Regions from separate parts of the Enterobacter sp. fkY84-1 genome, predicted to be linked through region 2. Evidence: predicted binding sites of a transcription regulator. Region 2 holds the regulator's gene; each other region holds the start of a gene.
The links. Region 2 encodes LexA, which represses DNA repair genes until DNA is damaged. Its sites were predicted from a motif close to TNCTGTATGTACATACAGNA; they were not measured.
Positions count from the first base shown of each region.

Region 1: ACEPLT_RS08965 (metal-dependent hydrolase) is a predicted target of LexA. The motif match lies at 1,385-1,404, and genes of this name have one in related genera.
Region 3: dinB (DNA polymerase IV) is a predicted target of LexA. The motif match lies at 2,518-2,537, and genes of this name have one in related genera.

Region 1 covers NZ_CP169393.1:1,883,413-1,889,601, reverse strand. The annotation lists gene ACEPLT_RS08975 (YniB family protein) at 1-497, opposite strand, end outside; gene hxpB (hexitol phosphatase HxpB) at 646-1,317, shown strand; gene ACEPLT_RS08965 (metal-dependent hydrolase) at 1,419-2,009, shown strand; gene tcyP (cystine/sulfocysteine:cation symporter) at 2,137-3,528, shown strand; gene cedA (cell division activator CedA) at 3,577-3,852, opposite strand; gene katE (catalase HPII) at 4,020-6,189, shown strand, end outside.
Region 2 covers NZ_CP169393.1:307,515-313,703, forward strand. The annotation lists gene plsB (glycerol-3-phosphate 1-O-acyltransferase PlsB) at 1-1,932, opposite strand, end outside; gene ACEPLT_RS01405 (diacylglycerol kinase) at 2,087-2,455, shown strand; gene lexA (transcriptional repressor LexA) at 2,564-3,172, shown strand; gene dinF (MATE family efflux transporter DinF) at 3,236-4,573, shown strand; gene ACEPLT_RS01420 (CsbD family protein) at 4,694-4,903, shown strand; gene zur (zinc uptake transcriptional repressor Zur) at 4,973-5,485, opposite strand; gene ACEPLT_RS01430 (cupin domain-containing protein) at 5,601-6,089, shown strand.
Region 3 covers NZ_CP169393.1:914,074-920,262, reverse strand. The annotation lists gene pepD (cytosol nonspecific dipeptidase) at 1-1,365, shown strand, start outside; gene dinB (DNA polymerase IV) at 1,442-2,500, opposite strand; gene nqrM ((Na+)-NQR maturation NqrM) at 2,609-2,812, opposite strand; gene nqrF (NADH:ubiquinone reductase (Na(+)-transporting) subunit F) at 2,812-4,035, opposite strand; gene nqrE (NADH:ubiquinone reductase (Na(+)-transporting) subunit E) at 4,046-4,642, opposite strand; gene ACEPLT_RS04275 (NADH:ubiquinone reductase (Na(+)-transporting) subunit D) at 4,649-5,287, opposite strand; gene ACEPLT_RS04270 (Na(+)-translocating NADH-quinone reductase subunit C) at 5,280-6,074, opposite strand; gene ACEPLT_RS04265 (NADH:ubiquinone reductase (Na(+)-transporting) subunit B) at 6,067-6,189, opposite strand, start outside.

The sequences.
Region 1 (6,189 bases), 1.6 Mb from region 2:
ACAATGATAATCACGGGAAGGATATAGAGCGGAAAAATTTGCAGGAAAATGGTGTGACGCGGCACAACAATGCGGGATTCAATCTGCTCCCGGCTCATGCCTTCCGGGCCTTTGGCCTGCTCCAGAATGAGCTGGTCCTCGACGCCCTCGCGTAAGAAGCGCGTCTGACGGCTCATTCGCGCGCCAGAGGCCTGCAGCGCCAGCGCAACAAAGATCAGGGCGTAGATCACCCAAAAGCCGATATTCAGCTGATGCTGAAAATCCGGGGTCGGTGAGTTAAACCAGAAGACATTCAAGAATGGCGTATTAAAACGCATCATCTCAATCATCACATGCGCAAAATCAAGCATAACCGCATTGATACCCGGCTGTTTTTCGCTGTGATCGTACATAAATTTGAGTACAGAAATCAGCGTAGAAATGACGGCAGGAATAAAAATCACCCAGCCAGCAATACGTTTTAAGACCGCAATGCGTCCAGCTTGTTGATACGTCATCAGTTCCTCTTCATAAAGACGCGTTATTTGTGCCTAAGTCTACCTGCTGGTCATCAATTTCGCCCGCTCTTTAAAAGCAATATGCTAAATTGCAGAGTGTGCTTAGCACTTATCGTCTGTCGAACACCCTGGATAAGGAGACGTTGTGATGTCGACACCGCGCCAAATTCTTGCCGCAATTTTTGACATGGATGGATTACTGATCGATTCCGAACCGTTGTGGGATCGCGCCGAACTGGAGGTCATGGCCAGCCTGGGCGTGGATATCAGCCGCCGTAATGAACTTCCCGATACGCTGGGCCTGCGCATCGATATGGTGGTTGACCTGTGGTTTGCCCAACAGCCGTGGGCTGGACCGGGTCGTGATGAAGTGACCGCGCGCATTATCAGCCGCGCCATTTCGCTGGTAGAAGAGAGCAAGCCGCTGCTGCCCGGCGTACGTGAGGCCGTCGCGCTGTGTAAAGCCCAGGGGCTCAAGGTCGGCCTGGCCTCGGCGTCACCGCTGCATATGCTGGAAAAAGTACTCATCATGTTTGAACTGCGCGACAGTTTCGACGCGCTGGCGTCCGCTGAGAAATTGCCTTACAGCAAGCCGCACCCGCAGGTCTATCTCGACTGTGCCGCTAAGCTCGGCGTGGATCCCCTCAACTGCGTTGCGCTGGAAGATTCCGTTAACGGCATGATAGCGTCTAAAGCCGCGCGGATGCGCTCCATTGTGGTGCCTGCGGAAGAAGGCCGCCACGATCCCCGGTTTGCCCTTGCCGATGTGAAGCTGATTTCACTGGCAGAACTCACGGCGCATCACCTGCGGGGCGGTTAAGACCCTCCTGCAGTTTGTGACAAACAGTTACACCGTCACCTCTTCCGCCTACTGTATAAAAACCCTATACTGTATGAATTGACAGTTTTATGGGTTTTATCATGACGGCGGAAGGCCACCTGCTTTTTTCTATCGCGTGCGCAGTATTTGCCAAAAACGCTGAACTTACCCCCGTGCTGGCACAGGGGGACTGGTGGCATATCGTCCCTTCCGCCGTTTTGACCTGTCTGCTGCCCGACATTGACCATCCCAAGTCCTTCCTCGGTCAGCGCCTGAAGTGGGTGTCAAAACCCATCGCCCGCGCGTTCGGCCACCGGGGGTTTACGCACAGCCTGCTGGCCGTGTTTGGCCTGCTGACGCTTTTCTATTTAAAAGTGCCCGAAAGCTGGATCGTCCCCGCCGATGCCATTCAGGGGATGGTGCTGGGCTATCTGAGCCATATTCTGGCCGATATGCTGACGCCTGCGGGCGTACCGCTGCTGTGGCCCTGCCGCTGGCGCTTCCGTTTTCCTATCCTGGCACCGCAGAAAGGGAACCAGCTTGAGCGCGTCTTGTGCATGGCGCTGTTTGCTTACGCCGTCTGGATGCCGCAAACGTTGCCCGAAAACAGTGCAGTCCGCTGGTCTTCCCAGATGATTAATTCGCTGCAATTTCAGTTCAATCGCTTTATTCACCACCAGATTGAACAGTAAACCAACAAAACTATCCCATTTGTCATAACCCATTCCATTTGGATATAAGCGCGACATCACACTTCTGCTAACCTTCCGCCAACAGGATCGGTAAAAACCGACCCGATAATAAATCAGGAGAACGGGGATGAATTTTCCACTCATCGCGAACGTCGTTGTGTTCGTTGTATTGCTATTGCTTCTCGCGCAGGCGCGCCATAAACAGTGGAGCCTGGCGAAAAAGGTGCTGGTTGGTCTGGCCATGGGTGTCGTATTTGGTCTGGCATTACAGGCTATTTATGGCTCCGATAATCCAGTACTGAAAGATTCCATTCAGTGGTTCAACATTGTCGGTAACGGCTATGTTCAGCTGCTGCAGATGATCGTTATGCCGCTGGTATTCGCCTCTATTCTGAGCGCCGTTGCCCGCCTGCATAACGCGACCCAGTTGGGAAAAATCAGTTTCCTGACCATTGGTACGCTACTGTTCACCACGCTGATTGCCGCGCTGGTGGGTGTGCTGGTCACTAACCTGTTTGGCCTGACCGCAGAAGGTCTGGTTCAGGGGACCGCTGAAACGGCACGTCTGACCGCAATTCAGACCAACTACGTGGGTAAAGTAGCTGACCTGACCGTGCCGCAGATGGTGCTCTCCTTCATTCCGAAGAACCCGTTTGCTGACCTGACCGGTGCGAGCCCAACCTCCATCATCAGCGTGGTTATTTTCGCCGCGTTCCTGGGCGTGGCGGCGCTGAAGCTGCTGAAAGACGATGCGCCAAAAGGCGAACGCGTGCTGACCGCGATTGATACCCTGCAAAGCTGGGTGATGAAGCTGGTTCGTCTGGTCATGCAGCTCACCCCTTACGGCGTGCTGGCGCTGATGACCAAAGTGGTTGCCGGCTCTAACCTGCAGGACATCATTAAGCTGGGCAGCTTCGTTGTCGCCTCTTACCTGGGCCTTGGCATTATGTTCGTGGTGCACGGCATCCTGCTGGGCGTGAACGGCGTCAGCCCGCTGAAATACTTCCGTAAGGTCTGGCCGGTACTGACCTTTGCCTTCACCAGCCGTTCCAGCGCCGCGTCTATTCCGCTGAACGTTGAAGCACAGACTCGTCGTCTGGGCGTGCCTGAATCCATCGCCAGCTTCTCTGCCTCCTTTGGTGCCACCATTGGTCAGAACGGCTGTGCGGGTCTGTACCCGGCGATGCTGGCGGTAATGGTTGCTCCTACAGTCGGCATCAACCCGCTGGATCCGGTCTGGATCGCCACGCTGGTCGGGATCGTCACCGTAAGCTCCGCAGGCGTTGCGGGCGTTGGCGGCGGTGCTACCTTCGCCGCGCTGATTGTGCTGCCTGCGCTGGGTCTGCCCGTGACGCTGGTTGCCCTGCTGATCTCCGTTGAGCCGCTGATCGACATGGGCCGTACCGCGCTGAACGTCAGCGGCTCTATGACCGCCGGTACGCTGACCAGCCAGTGGCTGAAGCAGACCGACAAAGCGATTCTGGAAAGTGAAGACGACGCCGAACTGGCGCATCGTTAATCGCTGTAGATATAAAAAAACCGCCAACAGGCGGTTTTTTTATGGCTGTTATTCTTCAACCTCTTCATCCTGGCGGATCTGCATCGCCCACCGCTGTGCGGACTCCGGCACCGTAAAGGTGGGAGAGCGACGGAAATGCTCGCCGATTAGCACAAAGGCCACGTATTTCCCCCGTAACTGCCACACATCGCGAAAACCCTCCACTTTCAGGGCATGGTCTGGCGGCGCGGGCTCAACGCGGGGCACATAGCTAATAACCTGGCGGTTTTGTTGACGAAGAGGTTTCATAAGCGACGGATTCACTAAAGCAAATTCTTGAAGCAGGAAAATTCTATCATAGCCGATCCTGCTGCCTTCCGTCGCGCTCCGAGTGGGTGAGATGGCTCCTTTCGTTAATGATGGCATGTGAAAACTCTTAGTTCGCGAGCCATCTCACGACATTGTTCTATCCTTAATAGGGTTTTTAGCAATGGATAAAGGAGAAGCGTGCAATGTCGAACAAAGATAAAACACATCAATCACCGATTCATGGCACTGAAGAATCTCAACCGGGCATGGACTCTCTCGCCCCTGCAGACGGCTCTCACCGCCCCTCCCCGGGCCCTTCCGCACCAGGCGAACAGCCTACCGCACCGGGAAGCATGAAATCCCCGGATACGGGAAACGATAAGCTGAAATCGCTTGAGCCACACCGTAAAGGCGGCGAAGGTTTTGCGCTCACCACCAATCAGGGCGTGCGCATTGCTGACGATCAGAACTCACTTCGCGCAGGCTCGCGCGGGCCAACCCTGCTGGAAGACTTCATTCTGCGGGAAAAAATCACCCATTTTGACCACGAGCGGATACCGGAACGCATCGTCCACGCACGCGGTTCCGCTGCGCACGGCTATTTTCAGCCCTACAAGAGCCTGAAGGCGATCACCAAAGCGGACTTCCTCTCCGACCCGGATAAAATTACCCCGGTATTTGTGCGTTTCTCCACCGTGCAGGGCGGCGCAGGTTCGGCAGACACCGTCCGGGATATCCGCGGCTTTGCCACCAAGTTTTATACCGAAGAGGGGATTTTCGATCTGGTCGGCAATAACACGCCGGTGTTTTTCATTCAGGACGCGCATAAATTTCCTGACTTTGTCCATGCGGTAAAACCGGAGCCCCACTGGGCCATACCGCAGGGACAAAGTGCGCACGACACCTTCTGGGACTATGTCTCCCTGCAGCCTGAAACCTTACACAACGTGATGTGGGCGATGTCAGACCGCGGGATCCCCCGCAGCTACCGCACCATGGAGGGGTTCGGCATCCATACCTTCCGAATGATCAACGCCGAGGGGAAAGCCACGTTTGTCCGTTTCCACTGGAAGCCGGTGGCGGGTAAAGCCTCGCTGGTGTGGGACGAGGCGCAGAAGCTGACCGGGCGCGATCCGGACTTCCATCGCCGCGAGCTCTGGGAATCCATTGAAGCGGGCGACTTCCCGGAATACGAGCTGGGCCTGCAGCTCATCCCGGAAGAGGACGAATTTAAGTTCGATTTCGACCTTCTGGACCCGACGAAGCTGATCCCGGAAGAGCTGGTACCGGTGCAGCTGGTGGGTAAAATGGTGCTCAACCGCAACCCGGATAACTTCTTTGCCGAAAACGAGCAGGCCGCGTTCCACCCGGGGCATATCGTGCCGGGGCTGGACTTCACCAACGATCCGCTCCTGCAGGGACGCCTTTTCTCCTATACCGATACGCAGATTAGCCGACTCGGCGGGCCGAACTTCCACGAAATTCCGATTAACCGCCCAACCTGCCCGTATCACAACTTCCAGCGCGACGGGATGCACCGTCAGGATATTGATACCAACCCGGCAAACTATGAGCCGAACTCCATCAACGATAACTGGCCGCGTGAAACGCCTCCCGGACCGAAACGCGGTGGATTCGAATCGTATCAGGAGCGTATCGATGGCAATAAAATTCGCGAGCGCAGCCCCTCGTTCGGTGAGTATTACGCCCACCCTCGCCTGTTCTGGAACAGCCAGACGCCGATTGAGCAACAGCACATCATCGGCGGTTTCAGCTTCGAGCTGAGTAAAGTGGTGCGCACCTACATCCGCGAGCGCGTGGTCGATCAGCTGGCGCATATTGATATTCAGCTTGCCCAGAGCGTCGCGGATAACCTGGGCATTACGCTGACCGATGAGCAACGTAACCTTGCTCCGCCGAAAGAGGTTAACGGCGTGAAGAAAGATCCGTCGCTGAGCCTGTATGCGGTGCCGGGCGGCTCGATTAAAGGCCGCGTGGTCGCCATTCTGCTGAACGACAAAACCCGCGCGAGCGACGTGCTGGGGATTATGCAGGCGCTGAAAACCCAGGGCGTACATGCCAAACTGCTCTATTCCCGCATGGGTGAAGTGACGGCCGACGATGGTTCTGTGCTGCCGGTCGCGGCGACCTTTGCCGGTGCGCCATCGCTGACCGTCGATGCGGTGATTGTGCCGTGCGGGGATATTGCCAGCCTGCTGACCAACGGCGACGCCGTCTATTATCTGCTGGAAGCCTATAAGCACCTGAAGCCGATCGCGCTGTCCGGCGACGCGCGACAGTTCAAAGCGCAGCTGAAGGTGGCCGATCAGGGTGAGGACGGGATTGTCGAGGGAGATAACATTGACGATGCCT
Region 2 (6,189 bases):
GGTCTCAAGATGGCGCAATAGCTCCTGACGGGAGATATGACGATGCTGGGTAATAATGGCGGCCATGAGCGACGGCAGCATCAGCATATGCGTGATGTTGTTGCGGTAGTAGGTCATCAGCACCGCCTGCTCGCGCGGCAGAATGATGATGTCGCCGATCGTGTCCTTCTCCACTTCAAACTTGTTCATCTGCAACGCGTGATCGATAAGTTCACTGGCGGTTGCAGAAGGCACGGTCGAGTCAACCGAATACGGCACGTTACGCATCATGTCCAGATAGCAATCCAGCTGCTCCGTGAGCTGTTCACGGGTCAGCGAGCGCTGACGTGAAGCCAGCAGCGCCGTACAGCAGAGGTTCATGGCGTTAGCCGCACCGGCGTTGTTAATGCGCACCATCAGCTCGGACGCGATGCCGTTAACCGTTGGCGTTAGCCAGGCCGGACGCACCGCTTCGATAGGATCGATGGACTCGCGCCACTCCGGCACGTGATGGTTCAGGTAGGTCATCAGCGGCATCGGCTCGCCGAAGTTCACGTAGCCCTGACCGAGATTGCGCAGCTTGCTCAAGCCGCGCAGCATCTGCGGCAGGCTCTCTTTCTCTTTGGTCGCGCCACGCAGCTCTTTCGCGTACGTGCCCACTTCCATCACGTGCTCGTAGCCGATGTAGATAGGCACCAGCGTGATCGGACGGGTACCTCCGCGCAGCATGGCCTGGATGGTCATCGACAGCGTGCCGGTCTTCGGATCGAGCAGACGACCGGTACGGGAACGACCGCCCTCCACGAAGTACTCCACGGAATAGCCGCGGCTGAACAGCTCGCCCAGATACTCGCGGAACACGGTGGAGTAGAGCTTGTTGCCCTTGAAGGTACGACGAATAAAGAACGCGCCCAGGCGGCGGAAAATCGGGCCCGCGGGCCAGAAGTTCAGGTTGATACCGGCTGCGATGTGCGGTGGCACCAGCCCCTGGTGATAGAGCACGTAGGAAAGGAGCAGGTAGTCCATGTGGCTGCGGTGGCAGGGGACATAGACAATCTCATGGCCATCGTGCGCCAGCTGACGCACGCGCTCGGCGTTATGGACGTTGATACCCTGATACAGGCGGTTCCAGGTAAAGCCGAGAATACGATCGGACAGGCGAATCATCTCGTAAGAGAAGTTCGCTGCGATCTCTTCCATCAGCGCAATGGCGTTCTGCTGAGCTTTCTCATGCGAAATTTTCTTGCTGCGCGCTTCATCTTCAACGGCGCGGGCAATCGCTTTTGAAGCCAATAGCTTGTTGAACAGGTCCTGACGCGCCGGGAGGCGTGGCCCTACGGCCGCCAGGCGCTGACGGGCGAAGTGCATACGCGCCACGCGCGCCAGTTTTTGCGCGATGATCTTGTCGGTGCCGTGCTCGTCCGCCATGCGACGCAGCGAAACGGAAGGGGAGAAGCGCACGAAGCTGTCGCGTCCCAGCCAGGAGACCGCGAAGAACTTCTGGATGCCGTTAAGCATGCGCAGCGGCGGATTCTCTTCGCCTTTTTCACGACCCGGACGACGACCAAACATCACCGATACCGGCACCATCTGCACATCCAGATCGGGGTTGCTGCGGTGCAGATCGAGATAGTCATGGAACAGCTTGATGGACTCTTCTTTCGGCGTGTAATAGGTAAACACGCGCGGCCCGCCGTGGATGAAGACGTAGCGCGGGAGCAGCGTACCGTCAACTTCCAGCGGTTCAAGCGGGTCAGGTAAGTCATGCGCCAGACACTGGGCGCGAAGCGTCAGTAAGTCTGCCTTCGAGTTATAAGGCAAAACGTACATAATGGGGCGCGACGTATCGAGCCCCAGTTCCAGCGCGGGTTCTGCTGGGATAGACTTGCTTTTTACCAGGATGCTTAATGGTAAATTAAGTAATTTGTAGTAAATTCGTGGCCAGCCGGACATAAACGATGTAAAGCCTCTGGTTAATAATGCAATTGCGGCGCAAGGATAACAGAAAGCGCGCAAAATTTCTGTTGTTACCCGTCATACTTCAGGCTGTAGCGAAACGCGCTCCGCCTCATGTTAATGACGCTCTTTTTTAAAAAAGGTTCTTTTAATGGCCAATAATACCACTGGGTTAACGCGTATCATCAAAGCCGCCGGCTATTCATGGAAAGGTTTCCGTGCCGCATGGGTCAACGAAGCCGCTTTTCGCCAGGAGGGCGTCGCCGCAATCATCGCGGTGATCGTCGCCTGTTTCCTTGATGTTGATGCGATTACCCGCGTACTGCTTATCGGTTCCGTACTTCTGGTGATGATAGTGGAAATTCTTAATAGCGCTATTGAGGCCGTTGTTGATCGCATTGGTTCCGATTTCCATGAGCTTTCTGGCCGTGCAAAAGACATGGGCTCTGCTGCCGTGTTGCTGGCGATTATCACTGCCGTTATCACCTGGGTCACCCTGCTTTGGTCACATTTCCGATGAGCCTCGAGGAATAATTAAGTCCCTGGTTTTTTGTGCAGTTTTTGGTTCCAAAATCGCCTTTGACTGTATATACTCACAGCATAACTGTATATACACCCAGGGGGCGGAATGAAAGCGTTAACGACCAGGCAGCAAGAGGTGTTTGATCTCATTCGGGATCATATCGGCCAGACGGGTATGCCACCCACGCGTGCGGAAATCGCGCAGCGTCTGGGCTTCCGTTCTCCGAATGCTGCCGAGGAACACCTGAAAGCGCTGGCGCGTAAGGGTGTGATTGAGATTGTGTCAGGCGCGTCGCGTGGTATCCGCCTGCTGGTGGAAGAAGAGACGGGCATTCCGCTGATAGGCCGCGTTGCTGCAGGTGAGCCGCTGCTGGCACAACAGCATATTGAAGGTCACTACCAGGTCGATCCCGGCATGTTCAAACCGAGCGCTGATTTCCTGCTGCGCGTCAGCGGCATGTCGATGAAAGACATCGGCATTCTTGATGGCGATCTGCTTGCGGTGCATAAAACCCAGGACGTGCGAAACGGCCAGGTCGTGGTCGCACGCATTGATGACGAAGTGACCGTTAAGCGTCTGAAAAAGCAGGGTAACACTGTTCAGTTGCTGCCCGAAAACAGCGAGTTCACCCCGATTGTGGTCGACCTCCGCGAACAGAGCTTCTCTATTGAAGGTCTGGCGGTAGGCGTGATTCGCAACGGTGAATGGCTGTAATCTCTTCCTGACAGGCTATGGCACCGCTGTAGCCTGATTCATTCCCCACTCCCGGTATCTTTCATGTCACTGCTGACGGCATCCGATAAGGCATTGTGGCGTCTTGCTCTGCCGATGATTTTCTCCAATATTACCGTGCCCTTGCTGGGGCTGGTTGATACTGCCGTTATAGGCCATCTTGATTCACCGGTTTATCTTGGCGGCGTGGCGATTGGCGCGACGGCAACCAGCTTCCTGTTTATGCTGCTGCTCTTTTTGCGCATGAGTACCACCGGTCTTACCGCACAGGCTTATGGCGCGAAAGATCCGCTGCGTCTGGCGCGCGCACTGGTGCAGCCGCTGATCCTCGCGCTTGGCGCGGGTGCGTTAATCGTTGTATTGCGGGCCCCCCTGATCGATCTTGCGCTTCATATCGTCGGTGGCAGCGAAGCGGTACTGGCGCAGGCGCGACGGTTCCTGGAAATCCGCTGGCTCAGCGCACCCGCCTCGCTGGCAAACCTGGTTCTGCTGGGGTGGCTACTGGGCGTGCAGTACGCCCGCGCGCCCGTGATTTTGCTGGTGGTGGGTAATCTGCTCAACATTGTTCTGGACGTCTGGCTGGTCATGGGTCTGCATATGAACGTGCAGGGCGCGGCGCTGGCGACGGCGATTGCCGAATACGGGACCTTTATCATTGGCTTGTGGATGGTCCGGCGTGTGCTGGCCATGCGCGGGATCTCCCTGGCGCTGCTCAAAACCGCATGGCGCGGCAATATCCGTAAGCTGCTGGCGCTCAACCGTGACATCATGTTGCGCTCGCTTCTTCTTCAGCTCTGCTTTGGTGCGCTGACGGTTTTCGGGGCTCGACTGGGGCCGGAAATCGTTGCGGTGAATGCGGTATTGATGACGCTTCTGACCTTTACCGCCTATGCGTTGGACGGATTTGCCTACGCGGTTGAAGCGCATTCCGGGCAGGCGTACGGCGCGCGCGAAAGCGGGCAGCTTCGGGAGGTGTGGCGGGCTGCCTGCCGTCAGTCGGGGCTGGTGGCGCTGGCCTTTGGTCTGGTTTACGCCTGCTTCGGTGAGCAAATCGTTGCATTGCTTACCTCTCTCCCTGCGCTGCGCGAGCTGGCGAGCCACTATCTGATCTGGCAAGTCGTCTTACCGGTGGTTGGCGTCTGGTGTTATCTGCTGGACGGCATGTTTATTGGGGCGACGCGCGGAGCCGAAATGCGCAACAGTATGGCTGTCGCGGCGGCCGGATTTGGCCTGACGCTGCTGACGCTCCCCTGGCTGGGTAATCATGGCCTGTGGCTGGCCCTGGCCGTCTTCCTCTCGCTGCGCGGGTTATCGCTGGCGTTTATCTGGCACCGGCACTGGCAAAACAATACCTGGTTTCCCTCGCGCTCCGATATATCGTGACGGTTAAAGATTCCGAATATGAAATTAACCACGGAATCCTTAACTACAATAATTATCACGTCCAGCAGAAAAGAACGTAACGGACGTTACGACCCGACGCTTAACGAAGAGGACACGATGATGAATAAAGACGAAATCGGCGGCAACTGGAAGCAGTTCAAAGGTAAAGCGAAAGAACAGTGGGGTAAGCTGACGGATGACGACATGACCGTTATCGAAGGTAAACGCGATCAGCTTGTCGGTAAAATCCAGGAGCGTTACGGCTACGCAAAAGACCAGGCGGAAAAAGAAGTGGGCGACTGGGAAAAACGCAACGACTACCGCTGGTAACCGGGCTACACCCGAAAGTACAAGGAAGTACACCCTGAGGGCGGCCATGAGCCGCCTTTGCTTTTGACGCTAACGCGGCTTTTTCTTCACCAGGATAGAGTGGTCGTGCTGACACGCGTCCTGATGGCGACAGGCTTCCACCTCCACGCACGCGGAACAGAGCCCGTGCGCTTCAATCACGTTATGACGCAGGGCAAAGCCCATTTTCGCTGCCAGCGTATGCATAATATCTTCCACGCCTTCCGCAGCCTCTTCTTTCACCACGCCGCAGCGGTCACAGATAAACATCGCCGATGTGTGGGTGGGCTGATCGAACAGATGGCATAGCACATAGCTGTTGGTGGATTCCACCTTGTGCACGAACCCTTGTTCAAGCAGGAAATCCAGCGCGCGATAGACCGTCGGCGGCTTTGCCTGCGGCTCGCTTTCGCGGAGGAGATCCAGCAGATCGTAGGCGCTGATGGCACCCTGCTGCAGGCTCATCAGACGTAATACTTCAAGGCGCTGCGGAGTCAGGCGCACATTGCGTTGCGCACACAGCTTTTCGGCCTGCGCTAACAGCTCTTTTGTGGACTTATCCATGTAGCACCCCGGATGTTATAGGACGGAAAACCTTCACTTTATCATGTTCTGCTAAAAACACCGAGATCCGCCAGTCTGTGCTATACCTGACCCATCGAAAACCGGGAGAACCAGAATGAAAAGACCTGACTGCATTCGACACTGGCGCGACGTGGAAGGCGCGGATGACTCGACCTACCCCGACAGCGATGAGCTGTTTTCCATTGGCGCACCGCTGGCTCGCAAGCTTGGGCTCGGGCGTATTGGCATCCATCATGAGCGCCTGCCGCCTGGGCGCAGAACGTCCTATCCGCATGCGGAGAGCGACGAAGAAGAGTTTGTTTACGTGCTCGAAGGCTACCCTGAAGCCTGGATTAACGGCCACTTGTGGAAACTGGAGCCTGGCGACAGCGTAGGCTTTCCCGCCGGAACCGGCATCTGTCATACCTTTATCAACAACACGGACGATGAGGTTCGGCTCCTGGTCGTTGGCGAGGCCAACAAGAAGCACAACCGCATCTACTACCCGCTCAACCCCGTGTATGCCGCCACGCGGGAAGATCGCTGGGTAGATCATCCCCCGCAGTTTTTTGGACCGCATGATGGAAAACCTGGGAAAAAATAATTTCCTCTTCTATAAATATTGAGGGCCGTCACAAAATATAACAGGCCGTAAGGGAGTTTTACTTAGGGAAAGAAATAGCGGGTCTTTTACTACTTATTCA
Region 3 (6,189 bases), 610 kb from region 2:
CTTGCCGAACATATTATGGGCTGGGCGAAGGAAAAAGGTCTGCATGCGGAACGTGACCAGGTTGGCAACATTCTGATCCGCAAACCCGCCACCGCAGGCATGGAAAACCGTAAACCGGTTGTGCTGCAGGCGCACCTGGACATGGTGCCACAGAAGAACAACGACACCGTTCACGACTTCACCAAAGACCCGATTCAGCCGTACATCGACGGCGACTGGGTGAAAGCGCGCGGCACCACCCTGGGTGCGGATAACGGCATCGGTATGGCCTCTGCGCTGGCCGTGCTGGCTGACGACAGCGTTGAGCACGGTCCACTGGAAGTGCTGCTGACCATGACCGAAGAAGCGGGCATGGACGGGGCGTTCGGTCTGCAGGCGAACTGGCTGCAGGCGGATATCCTGATCAACACCGACTCCGAAGAAGAAGGCGAGATCTACATGGGCTGCGCGGGCGGGATTGATTTCATCTCTACCCTGCCGCTGTCACGCGAAGCGATTCCTGCCGGTTTCCAGACCTTCAAGCTGACGCTGAAAGGGCTGAAAGGCGGCCACTCCGGCGGTGATATTCATCTGGGTCTGGGTAACGCCAACAAGCTGCTGGCACGCTTCCTGGCAGGCCATGCGGCCGAGCTGGATCTGCGTCTGGTAGACTTCAACGGCGGTACCCTGCGCAACGCGATCCCGCGCGAAGCCTTCGCCACCGTAGCGGTTCCAGCGGCAAAAGCCGACGAGCTGAAAAAACTCTCCACCGTGTACCTGGATATCCTGAAAAACGAACTGTCGGCGAAAGAGAAGAACCTGACCGTGGTGCTGGAATCCGTCTCCACGGATAAAGCCGCGCTGACCGTGCAGTCTCGTGACACCTTCGTTCAGCTGCTGAACGCGACGCCAAACGGCGTAATCCGCAACTCTGACGTGGCGAAAGGCGTAGTGGAAACCTCACTGAACGTGGGCGTGGTGACCATGAGCGACGACAGCGCGGAGATCATCTGCCTGATCCGCTCCCTTATCGACAGCGGTAAAGAGTATGTGGTGAGCATGCTGGAATCTCTGGGTACGCTGGCGGGCGCAAAAACCTCCGCTAAAGGCAGCTACCCGGGCTGGCAGCCGGATGCAAGCTCTCCGGTGATGGCACTGGTGCGTGAAACCTACCAGCGTCTGTTCAACAGCACGCCGAACATTCAGGTGATCCACGCGGGTCTGGAATGCGGTCTGTTCAAGAAACCGTATCCGGATATGGATATGGTGTCCATCGGGCCAACCATTACCGGCCCGCACTCGCCGGATGAGCAGGTTCATATCGAAAGCGTCGGTCACTACTGGACGCTGCTGACTGAACTGCTGAAGGCGATCCCAGTTAAGTAATACCCTCATCCCAACCCTCTCCCACAGGGATAGGGTGAAAAACCCAGGCCCGGTAAGCGTAGCGCACCGGGCTTTTTTACAATCCTAATACCAGCTGTCGCTCTAACTGCGGATCCAGCAGCGTGACGTGCAATCCCACCAGCCTCACCCCTCGCCCGCCCCTGCGCTCTTCCCATGCCTTTTTTGCCGTCGCGATAAGATCGTCTTTATTAAGACGCGGCCAGACGTGTTCCTGCGTGGTCTGCTGAAAATCGTTGAATTTGAGCTTGATGCCCTGACGGGCAATCAGCAGGTCCGGTTTTACCTTGCTTAAGCGTCGTTCCAGCTCAGGATAAAGCTGTTCCGTGATAATGGTTTCGCATTCGGACCAGTCATGAATATCTTCAATGAGGGTTCGCTCGACGCCGACGGATTTCCGCAGCCGTTCGCTGTTCACATCGCGATCGTCAATCCCCTGGCTGCGCTCCCACAGCACGCGGCCAAACTTCCCGAAGCGCTTGAGCAGCATGGCGAGGTCGCTTCGCTGCACGTCTTCGCAGGTGCGTAATCCCATGCTTTCCAGCTTTGCGGCGGAGACTTTCCCGACGCCGGGGATTTTGCCAAGCGGCAGCGTTTTTAAAAATGCAGGCACCTCTTCCGGCGTAATGACGTACTGGCCGTTGGGCTTATTTAAATCCGAAGCGATTTTGGCAAGGAATTTAACGGGCGCGACCCCTGCAGATGCCGTCAGATTCAGCTCGTTGAAAATCGTCTGGCGGATCTCCTGCGCCATCAGCGTGGCGGAGCCGTGGCAGTGCACGCTGTCGGTCACATCGAGATAGGCTTCGTCCAGCGACAGCGGTTCTATCAAAGAGGTATAGCGGGAGAAGATTTCCCGAATATGAAGGGAAGCCTCTTTATAGGCGTCGAACCGCCCGGGCAGAAGCGTGAGATGAGGGCAAAGCTTTAAGGCCATCGCCGTCGGCATGGCGCTACGCACGCCAAATTTGCGCGCAGGGTAGTTGGCGGTGCTGATAACGCCACGCTGAACGCGGCTGCCGCCAATGGCGATGGGAATATCCCGCAGCGCTGGGTTGTCTCGCATCTCCACTGCGGCAAAAAAGCAGTCCATATCAACATGGATTATTTTGCGCATAGTAAGCCCTCACTCATCACTGGATAAGTATACAGTAAACAAATGAGGATTGAGAAGCAGATGTAAGAATGCCGGGTGGCGGCTTTGCCTTACCCGGCCTACAAAAACTTAAATAATGCGCTGCTGCTCGCGCGCCATGCGTTTTTTGCGGGCGTCGCACGGTTCCGGGCAGTCGCAGACCTTCTCCATGCCAATGGAGGAAATACCGCCGCAGCTGCCCTGAATGCTTTTCCGCTTAACGATCCAGCCTAAAGACATGCCAAAGATGACAAGTACAAAAACCACAAAGGTTGCCAGAAACGTCAGCATCATCAGCCTCCAAAGTCATCGAGCATGATGTTCTCATCTTCGACGCCGAGATCTTTCAGCATCTTAATCACGGCGGCGTTCATCATCGGCGGACCACACATATAGAACTCGCAGTCCTCGGGAGCCGGGTGCTGTTTAAGGTAGTTTTCATACAGCACGTTGTGGATGAACCCCGTATAGCCCGTCCAGTTATCTTCCGGCTGCGGATCGGAGAGCGCCACGTGGAAGGTAAAGTTCGGGTTTTCACGCGCCAGCTGTTCAAACTCATCATCGTAGAACATCTCACGCAGCGAACGCGCCCCGTACCAGAAGCTGATTTTACGCTTGCTGCCGATCCGCTTGAGCTGGTCAAAGATGTGCGAGCGCATCGGGGCCATGCCGGCACCGCCGCCGATAAAGACCATTTCCGCGTCGGTATCTTTCGCGAAGAACTCACCGAACGGGCCGGAGATGGTCACCTTATCGCCCGGCTTCAGGGACCAGATGTATGATGACATCACGCCCGGCGGCGCATCCGGCACATTCGGTGGCGGCGTGGCGATACGCACGTTGAGCATAATAATACCCTTCTCTTCCGGGTAGTTGGCCATCGAGTAGGCGCGCAGCGTCGGCTCTTTCACCTCAGATACAAAGCGGAAGAGATTGAATTTGTCCCAGTCGGCGCGGTACGCCTGCGGAACGTCAAAGTCCGCATACGCCACGGTATGCTCAGGGCACTCAATCTGAATGTATCCTCCGGCGCGGAACGGGACATCTTCCCCTTCCGGCACCCGCAGCTTCAGCTCTTTGATAAAGGTAGCTTTGTTATCATTAGAGATAACTTCACATTCCCATTTTTTGACGCCGAAAATCTCTTCCGGCAGTTCAATCTTCATGTTCTGACGCACTGCGACCTGACAGGCCAGACGGCAGCCCTCTTTTGCCTCACGCTTTGTGATATGCGACAGCTCGGTGGGCAGAATATCGCCGCCACCCTCTTTTACCGTCACGCGGCACTGCCCGCAGGAGCCGCCGCCGCCGCAGGCCGAGGAGACAAAAATACCGTTACCGGACAGCGTGTTGAGCAGCTTATCTCCCGCAGGCGTGCGGATCTGATTCTGCGGATCGTCGTTAATATCAATCACCACGTCGCCGGAATTCACCAGCTTCGCGCGCGCCGCCAGAATGAGCCCTGACAGCACCAGTACAATCAGCGTGAACATCACCACGCCAAGAATAATTTCCATCTGTTAGCCCTTATAGCTGCACACCGGAGAAGGACATGAAGCCCAGCGCCATCAGCCCGGTGGTGATAAAGGTGATCCCTAAGCCACGCAGGCCTGCAGGCACGTTGGCATATTTCATTTTTTCGCGGATCCCCGCCATGGTGACAATCGCCAGCATCCACCCGATGCCGGAGCCGAAACCGTACACCACAGATTCACTGAAGTTGTAATCACGCTGAACCATAAACGAGACGCCGCCGAAGATGGCGCAGTTCACCGCGATCAGCGGCAGGAAGATCCCCAGCGCGTTGTACAGCGACGGGAAGTACTTATCGAGGATCATCTCCAGGATTTGCACCAGCGCGGCAATCACGCCAATAAAGGTGATGAAGTTCAGGAAGCTGAGGTCAACCCCTTCCACCAGCGCGCCGTCCCGCAGCACAAAGTTGTAGACCAGATTGTTAATCGGTACAGATAAGCCAAGCACCACGGTGACCGCGATACCCAGCCCAAATGCCGTCGACACTTTTTTGGACACCGCAAGGAACGTACACATGCCGAGGAAAAACGCGAGCGCCATGTTTTCAACAAACACCGCGCGCACAAACAAACTCAGGTAATGAGCCATCGTCGGTTACTCCTTTTCCTGCTGTTCTGGTCTCAAGGTACGAATCAGCCAGATCAACAAACCGATGATGAAAAATGCGCTGGGAGCCAGCAGGAACAGGCCGTTTGGCAGATACCATCCACCGTTTTGCACCGTGTCCAGCACCGTGATGCCAAACAGCTTACCGCTGCCAATGAGCTCACGCAGGAAGCCAACGGTCAGCAGGATCACACCGTAGCCGAGGCCGTTACCGATACCGTCCATAAAACTCGCCAGCGGCGGCATTTTCATGGCGTAGGCTTCCGCGCGCCCCATCACAATACAGTTGGTGATGATCAGCCCGACAAACACCGAGAGCTGTTTGGAGGTTTCATAGGCGAAGGCGCGCAGCAGTTGATCGACCACGATCACCAGCGAGGCGATGATCGCCATCTGCACGATGATCCTCACGCTGTTGGGAATGTGGTGGCGGATCATCGAGATAAACATGCTCGAAAATGCCGTGACCAGCGTGACCGCCAGCGTCATCACCACCGCCGTTTCCAGCTTGGTCGTCACCGCCAGGGCTGAACAGACGCCCAGCACCTGCAGCGTGATCGGGTTATTGGCCAGCAGTGGGCCAATGAGCACCTTTTTGACTTCTTTCAGTTCACCGGTATCAGCCATTGTTCAGCGCTCCTTCACGTACGTTTTTCAGGAAAGGACCAAAACCCAGCTCGCCCATCCAGAAATCAAAACTGTGCTGCACGCCTTTGGAGGTGAGCGTGGCGCCGGACAGCCCGTCGACGGCGTAGTCGTCACCGGGACGTGCCGCCCCTTTCATCACCTTCAGCGCAGGCAGACCGTTATCGTCGAGCACTTTCTTACCGATAAACTGTGCCCGCCAGTTCGGGTTTTCTACTTCGCCCCCCAGCCCCGGCGTTTCGCCCTGGTCGTAATACGTAATGCCTTTTACGGTACGGCCATCCGTATCAAGCGCCACAAAGGCATACATCATTGACCACAGGCCGTTGCCGTAGACAGGAAGCACCACTTCCTGAATGCGTTTTTGGGGGTCACGCACCAGATAAATTTCGGCGAGATTGCTGCGGCGCTTAATCCCGGCGGGATCTTGCGATGCCTCGAGCGTCAGGCTCATCTGCGGATCTTTCAGCGCCAGCGCCTGGTTATACTTCGCCGGATCTTTATCCAGCAGCTGGCCTGTTTTCAAATCCACCAGACGCGGTGAAATACGCTCCGCAAATACCGCCGAGACGTCGTCTGCACTCATCCCTTCCTGCATCAACCCGGCCACGGCCAGTATGTTGCGCTGTTTATCCAGCGCACGTTGCGCCTGCTGCAGGGGTTTTAACCCCACGGCAGAGCCGGCCACGACAATCGAACAGACCAGACAGAGCACCAGCACCACCAGCAGCGTTTTGCTGATACTGTCGTTATTTTTAACTTCAGCCACGCGCCTTCCTCCGCTTAATGTTGGCCCGCACCACCAGGTAATCGAAGAGTGGCGCAAACAGGTTGGCAAACAGAATGGCCAGCATCATTCCTTCCGGGTACGCCGGGTTGACCAC